DNA from 3 places in the Chryseobacterium sp. T16E-39 genome. Region 1 is predicted to be linked to each of the others. Evidence: riboswitches for the same ligand, from Rfam matches in the RefSeq annotation. Region 1 holds a riboswitch; each other region holds the start of a gene.
What was found. Region 1 has a riboswitch for thiamine pyrophosphate ahead of thiS (sulfur carrier protein ThiS). Riboswitches for the same ligand answer to the same signal wherever they lie in the genome.
Positions count from the first base shown of each region.

Region 2: it holds a riboswitch for thiamine pyrophosphate, as region 1 does, so the genes downstream of both, thiM (hydroxyethylthiazole kinase) here and thiS (sulfur carrier protein ThiS) in region 1, are expected to answer to the same signal.
Region 3: it holds a riboswitch for thiamine pyrophosphate, as region 1 does, so the genes downstream of both, CEY12_RS00785 (NUDIX domain-containing protein) here and thiS (sulfur carrier protein ThiS) in region 1, are expected to answer to the same signal.

Region 1 covers NZ_CP022282.1:2,919,382-2,921,650, reverse strand. Annotated here, with positions in the region: gene panB (3-methyl-2-oxobutanoate hydroxymethyltransferase) at 1-136, shown strand, start outside; gene CEY12_RS13130 (hypothetical protein) at 136-459, shown strand; gene CEY12_RS13125 (RluA family pseudouridine synthase) at 466-1,146, shown strand; TPP riboswitch at 1,261-1,358, shown strand; gene thiS (sulfur carrier protein ThiS) at 1,423-1,629, shown strand; gene thiC (phosphomethylpyrimidine synthase ThiC) at 1,655-2,269, shown strand, end outside.
Region 2 covers NZ_CP022282.1:4,205,783-4,208,051, forward strand. Annotated here, with positions in the region: gene thiE (thiamine phosphate synthase) at 1-245, opposite strand, end outside; gene thiM (hydroxyethylthiazole kinase) at 242-1,039, opposite strand; TPP riboswitch at 1,100-1,193, opposite strand; gene CEY12_RS19125 (carbon starvation protein A) at 1,254-2,269, opposite strand, start outside.
Region 3 covers NZ_CP022282.1:176,423-178,691, forward strand. Annotated here, with positions in the region: gene CEY12_RS00780 (FAD-dependent monooxygenase) at 1-238, shown strand, start outside; gene CEY12_RS22815 (bacteriocin-like protein) at 304-474, shown strand; gene CEY12_RS00785 (NUDIX domain-containing protein) at 687-1,112, opposite strand; TPP riboswitch at 1,176-1,269, opposite strand; gene CEY12_RS00790 (hypothetical protein) at 1,396-1,662, shown strand; gene CEY12_RS00795 (hypothetical protein) at 1,698-2,057, opposite strand.

The sequences.
Region 1 (2,269 bases):
AGGAATGAATCAGGGATTCAGTCCAAAATTCCTAAGAAGATATCTTGATCTTTATACAGAAATTACAGGCGCGGTTGCACAGTATGTAAAAGATGTAAAAGATGTGAGTTTTCCAAATGATAAAGAAAGTTATTAATGAGAGATAATCAACAAACGATACAGGGGATTATTTCCGTTGTTGCTTTAATCTGCTTAGCAATAGGTTGGTTCAATTTCTTTTCACCAGAAGTTAATGATCTTCTTTCTAAAAGAGTATTCTATATCATCATAGGGATCAGTTTTGCTATTCAGGCGCCTTTTCTGTCGAACAGAAATTTTGTCTACCCAATGTATGCTGCTGCGGGTCTTTGTATTGTAGGGGCATTTTTGCCATTAGAATCAAGACTGGCAGGAATGAAAACACTTGGGCTTTTAGGAGGAATTATTCTTTCTTTATCCAATAGAAGACAGGTAAACTAAACTAAAATGGAGGAGCAGATTGCTTATGAAGACAACCATCTTTTGGTTGTAAATAAAAAAGTGGGTCAGCTTGTACAAGGTGACAAAACCGGTGATGAATCACTATTAGAATTAATTAAAAGCTTTATAAAAAAAAGAGATGCTAAACCGGGAAATGTTTTTCTCGGTTTGGTACATCGTATAGACCGTCCTACTTCCGGATTGGTCATTTATGCTAAAACCTCAAAAGCTCTTTCGCGTCTTACTCAAATGGTGAAGAACAGAGAGGTCGAAAAAACATATTGGGCAGTCGTTTCTAAGGAAATGATCCCGCATAATCAGAGATTGGTTCATTATCTGAAGAAAAACGAAAAGAATAATAAGGCTATCGTTTTTCCAAAGGTTACTGATGGAGCAAAAGAGGCGATTTTAACCTATAATGTTATTAAGACCCTTGATAATTATATGCTTCTTGAGATTGATCTGGAAACAGGAAGACATCATCAGATCCGTGCACAATTATCCAAAATTGGAGTTCCTATTAAGGGAGATTTAAAGTATGGTGCACCAAGGTCTAATCCCGACGGAGGAATAAATCTTCATGCAAGAATGCTGAAATTTATCCACCCTGTCACCAAAGAAGAGATTGAGATTGTAGCACCTGTTCCACAGAATGATGCGATCTGGAGAGCTTGTGAGGAAATGTAATATACATTGCTTTTCTTAAAAATAAAAAAGTCTGTTATTCTGGTGATAGCAGACTTTTTTATTTTAATAAAGGGGTTGAAGTTTTGCTCATTCTGAAAAAATAACTAACTTCGCTCCATACTTTAGGGGTGTCTGTGTACAAACAGACTGAGACTTTACCCTTTGAACCTGATCTGGATCATACCAGCGTAGGGAAAAGTGAGATGACTTTTTGTTGTACATTCTATTGTACAATTATAGCCATTCCTAAAGTGATTTGTTTAACAAAAACTTGGAATGGAACTTATAATCAACCACACCCGAAAAATTTTCAATGTCCCGCCGGAAAACCTGGAGGCATTAATGGCTTTGGAGGCTCCCGGCCGAAAAAAAGGAATTGCTGTTGCTCTAAACAATAGTATTATTCCTATTTCATCCTGGCAGAATACTTTACTTCAGGAAAACGACTCAATTTTAATTATCACTGCCACGCAGGGCGGTTAATCCTATATAACAATACCCAAATTTTATGGCACATTCTATTACATGTTCACCATTTCCCAATTCTAAGAAAATTTATGTTGAGGGACAAATTCATCCAATTAATGTAGCAATGCGTGAAATTCATTTAAGTCCTACCAAACTTAGTAAAGGAGGCTTTGAGCACAATCCACCTGTGACTGTTTATGATACATCCGGACCTTATACTGATGAAAATGCGGAGATCGATATTTTAAAAGGTCTTCCAAGAATAAGAGAGCAATGGATTTTAGACAGAAAAGATGTAGAAGTATTAGACGGGATATCATCGGAATATGGTAAAACTCGTTTGGCGGATCCAAAACTTGATGATCTACGTTTTTCGTATAATCATAAACCCAAAGTTGCTTTAGAAGGAAAAGAAGTTACCCAGTTGTATTATGCCAAACAGGGAATTATTACTCCTGAAATGGAGTACATCGCAATTCGTGAAAATCAAAGGATCGAGCAACTTGACTCCGTTTCCAAAGAAATGGCTTCTCAGCATGCTGGAAATAGTTTTGGAGCAAGAACTCCTAAAAATAAAATTACCCCGGAATTTGTAAGGGATGAAATAGCAGCCGGAAGAGCGATTATTCCTAATAACATCAACCATCCTGAGAGT
Region 2 (2,269 bases), 1.3 Mb from region 1:
TTTGCTTTCTCAACAACATCGATATTGTCATTAATGATAAGAGGAATGTTATGCTTATCTGTAATTTCGATGAGTTGTTGGGCTTTTCTGATAAAGTCATTTGTTGGGCTATTTTTTTCTCTTAGCTGAATGATATCCACACCTCCAAGAATAGCTTGTTCGGCTACTTTCAAAAAATTTCTTCCGATGCAATCTGCCTCAGAAATAACCAGATAAAGTTGATAAGGGAAAGAATGGAAATTCATAGTCTTTCTATCTTTAAATGACTAATAAATTCTTCCTCTGTCATATTGTAAAGCTTATCAATAAGATTTACCTGCAGGGTCCCGGGACCTTTGCTTTCTGAAACAGCAATTTCGCCTGCAATACCTATTAACGCCATCGCAGCAGCAACGGCCTCGGTTATGTTTTCTGTGATTCCGATGAACGCTCCGATAAGGGCCGTGGCTGAACACCCAAGACCAGTTACTTTGGTCATCATTGAATGCCCGTTATTGATGAAAATGGTTTGTTGGGTATCTATAATGATATCTGTTTCCCCCGAGATACAAACTACTGTATTATATTGCTCTGCAAGAAATTGTGCGGCCTCTGAAGCCTCACTGCTTTTTGCGGTGCTGTCAACTCCTTTTGTCGTTGTTGTATTCGCTTTCGCCAATGCAATAATTTCAGAAGCATTACCTCTGATGACGGTAGGGTGGTACTGTAATAGTTTATTTAAAGTGCGATCACGAAAAGAGGTTGCTCCAGCACCCACAGGATCCAATACCCAGGGTTTCTTTGCTGAATGTGCGGCTTCTGCTGCCATTAACATAGATTCAGACCAATATTCATCAAGAGTACCTATATTGATAACTACTGAATGAGCAATATTAACCATTTCATGGATTTCAGATTTTGCATGAGCCATGATCGGTGAGGCTCCGACAGCTAAAAGAGCATTAGCTGTATTATTCATCACCACATAATTCGTGATGTTATGCACCAGAGGAGAATGTTGTTTTACAAACTGTACCTTTTCCCAAAGATTTTTGTCCATTGTTATTATTTAAATAAAAATAGCTTTAGGAAAAAATCCAAAACAAAAGTACATTGTAAAGAATGTCTTTTTGCTTTTCCCTACGTCGGTGTAAGCCGTATCAGGTTCAAAGGGACTCTCTCAATTCTTTTTCAGAATACCCCTAAAGCAAGACAAATGTATGAAAAATATAAGATACAACCCCATAAACCAGCAACCAATAACTAGCAGCTTCTTACCTTTCCACAAGCTCTTTTACCGTTTCTCCATAAAAATCAGTTTCCGATGTAGTGATTTTTAAAAGCTCATACCATTTTCTAAACGCTCCGATAAATACGATAAGCATGAGAACCATAGCAACTACTGCTAATGTGGCGAGAAGATATTGTCCTTTGGGAAGGTAGATGTCTGTCACCTGAATGTAACCTGCCCAAAATGTGATAATGGCCATGAAAACACCAGGAATAGCAGAACAGAGCGCATACTTCCCTCTATTCAGGCGGATGAGCATCGTTGTGCAAACAATAAGTCCACACGCTGCTAAAAGCTGATTGCTGATTCCGAATAACGGCCAAATACTGCTTACATTTCCTGTAAAGACGAGGTATCCCCATGCGAAAGTAAAGAGGAGACTGCTGATGATAATTCCAGGAGTCCAGTTCTTGTCATTAAATTTTGGAATGACGGACCCCAGCATTTCCTGTAAAAAGAAACGCCCCACTCTTGTTCCTGCATCGATAGCGGTAAGAATGAATACAGCTTCAAACATGATCGCGAAGTTGTACCAGTACGCCATCAATTGATCCATATATGGGATTTTATTGAAAATATGAGCCATTCCTACGGCCAGAGATACTGCACCTCCGGTTCTTCCATGCAGGTCAATTCCTATCTTTTGAGAAAAATAATCAATGTCTACTCCATGTAGTGCTGGATGTGCAGCAAGGAAAGCATCATAAGATTCTTTCGGAGTATTAATCGCGAAATAATCGCCTGGCATTAAAGTACATGCAGCAATTAAAGCCATAAGAGCTACGAATCCTTCAACAAGCATCGCTCCATATCCTACAAAAAGAATTTCTCTTTCTTTATTTAGCATTTTAGGGGTAGTTCCGGTCGCGATCACAGCATGGAATCCGGAAATAGCTCCACAGGCAATAACTATAAAAATAAAAGGAAGAACAGGTCCTCCTATTACAGGTCCTCCACCATTCACAAATTGACTGATTGCTGGCATTTGTACCGTTGGGT
Region 3 (2,269 bases), 2.1 Mb from region 1:
TGCTCCAAGCTTTTTTACAGGAATGGGGACAAGTCTGGCTTTACAAGGTGCAACGTTGCTAGCAAAGGAGCTTAACGCCAATGATGATTATAGAACTGCTTTTGGGAAGTATCATGAAATTTTCAAACCAGTTGCAGAAGACATTCAATCCCGCATTACACGAGGGTTAAAAGTGCAGCTACCCGAAACAGAAGAAGAGTTACAGGCATCTTTTGCGGCGATGACTAATAATCCATAAAAATTAAGAGCTATTTTATAGTTAATTTATTTATATTTGATAAATAACCATAAAATAAAAAATTCATGAAAAATTTTAAGAAAATTTCAAGACAAGAAATGAAATCAGTTATCGGATCAGGTACTCCTATCACATGTCCTGCAAAATACTATCTTAAATGTGAATCTATTTATGTTTGTGATCCTGATCAAGGCATTTATGACTGTGTTTGTTCTTGTGTTCCAATCGGATCTTAAAAAGAATTTTTCATATGAAAAAAAAAGCCATCTGTAATAGGTGGCTTTTTTTATGAGATAATCTATTGAAAGTCATTAGAGTAAAGTGCCATGCGAAAGGATTCGTGAGGCAGCGGGGGGATTTTTTTCTACTTATGTATCAAGTTAATATTCTAGAAATTGCTTTCTTTAGTTCAACACTATTAAACAATGAAGAAACTCATTAAATGCTTTTAATTAACTTGTATTGAATGTTTTTCTCTTAATTTTTGGAGGGCTATTTTATCAGTAAGTAGTCCAAAGGGATTATCATTTATATCTATCCATTCGAGCCTATTAATATCATCTGTATTCACTTTAAGATTTTCAACGTCAAGAATTCTTGCCGTATAGTAGATTATAAGGATTTGGCTTCCGTCAAATATAGACTGTATAAAATCTTCCTGTGTATAGAGATGACCTGTAATTTCAATTTTAACATTTAGTTCTTCCAAAAATTCCCTGTGGAGACAATCCAGAATTCCTTCTCCAAATTCCAAGCCACCACCGGGCAACTTACAATAAAATTCTTCCTTGTTATACTCGTAAACTGTCAGCATCTTTCCTTCATGCTCACAGATAGCATAAACCCTTATATTAAAACCATTAATTTTATTCATAGAGCCTGTTTAATTTATAAATTATTAGGCTTTAGAGAAAAAGAAATCAGCCAACTATCCATAATGGTGCCGGCTGCTTTTCCCTACGACGGTATTAACCGTATCAGGTTCAAAGAGACTCTCTCAATTTCGTATAGAAATACCCCTAAAGCTTAGCAAATATACTAATTCTAAAAACTCTCAGTAAAAAGAATATTTAAACATTTCAGTTTGATTTATTAATTAATTTCATTATATTAGAGAATAAGACTCTTGTGTCTTATCTAATTTTATGTTTAAAGAAATGAGCGAGTCTATTGAAAGACTCCAAAATGTAGCGGCGTTAGAATTTATAAAAAATGTGGATTTTTCTAGTAGTATACTAGGTGAAAATCTGATGCAGGATCTTAGATCAGCTACTAAAGCCTTTGATGACTTATCAAATAAATTGAAAATGGATACGTCACAAGTAAGTTTAAGAACTGGGGCCGAAGTATATTGTAATTACGGTACTATAAGACCAGAAGATATTAATTATGAATATAAAGTAATGGTATCCATCAGAAATTAATAACAACAAAACTGCCCCTTAATTGGGGCTTTGTTTTAATTATCATCCAAAGAAAACATTTTTTGAAATTTGAGAAAACATAGGTATTGTAACATATGAACATGTTGAGTTTCCTCATTGAAAAAATTATCTGCTCCATCTAGATCAAATCGAATTAATACTTGCCGATCTTTTGTGAATCTAATTTCAACACTTTTACTTTCTGAATGTTCATATCTCCAACAGTCGTAACATTTTCTAAATCCAAAATCATTAAGCCATCCATCGTCTAATCTTATTGGTTCAATTTGTGTAATTTCCTCATTAGTAATTTTTTCTAATAATTGATCGTCAATTATTGTACGATCTCCGTTTATATTGACATAACTGCCAATAATTATTTTATCTTTTTTCATAATACAAAAATAATATTACTACTTAAGAATAGCAAAAGCATTAATCTGACAATTAATGCTTTGTGTTGTGTGCTTATTGGATAGGGGTTTATACGAGTTCTACCATTTGCTATATTCTAACTCTTTTTCCCTTTGCTGGCGCGAGCATCTTGCTCGTGTCCATATAAATAATATGTTACAAAATAATTCGAGAAACTTAAGTCTCTTGAATT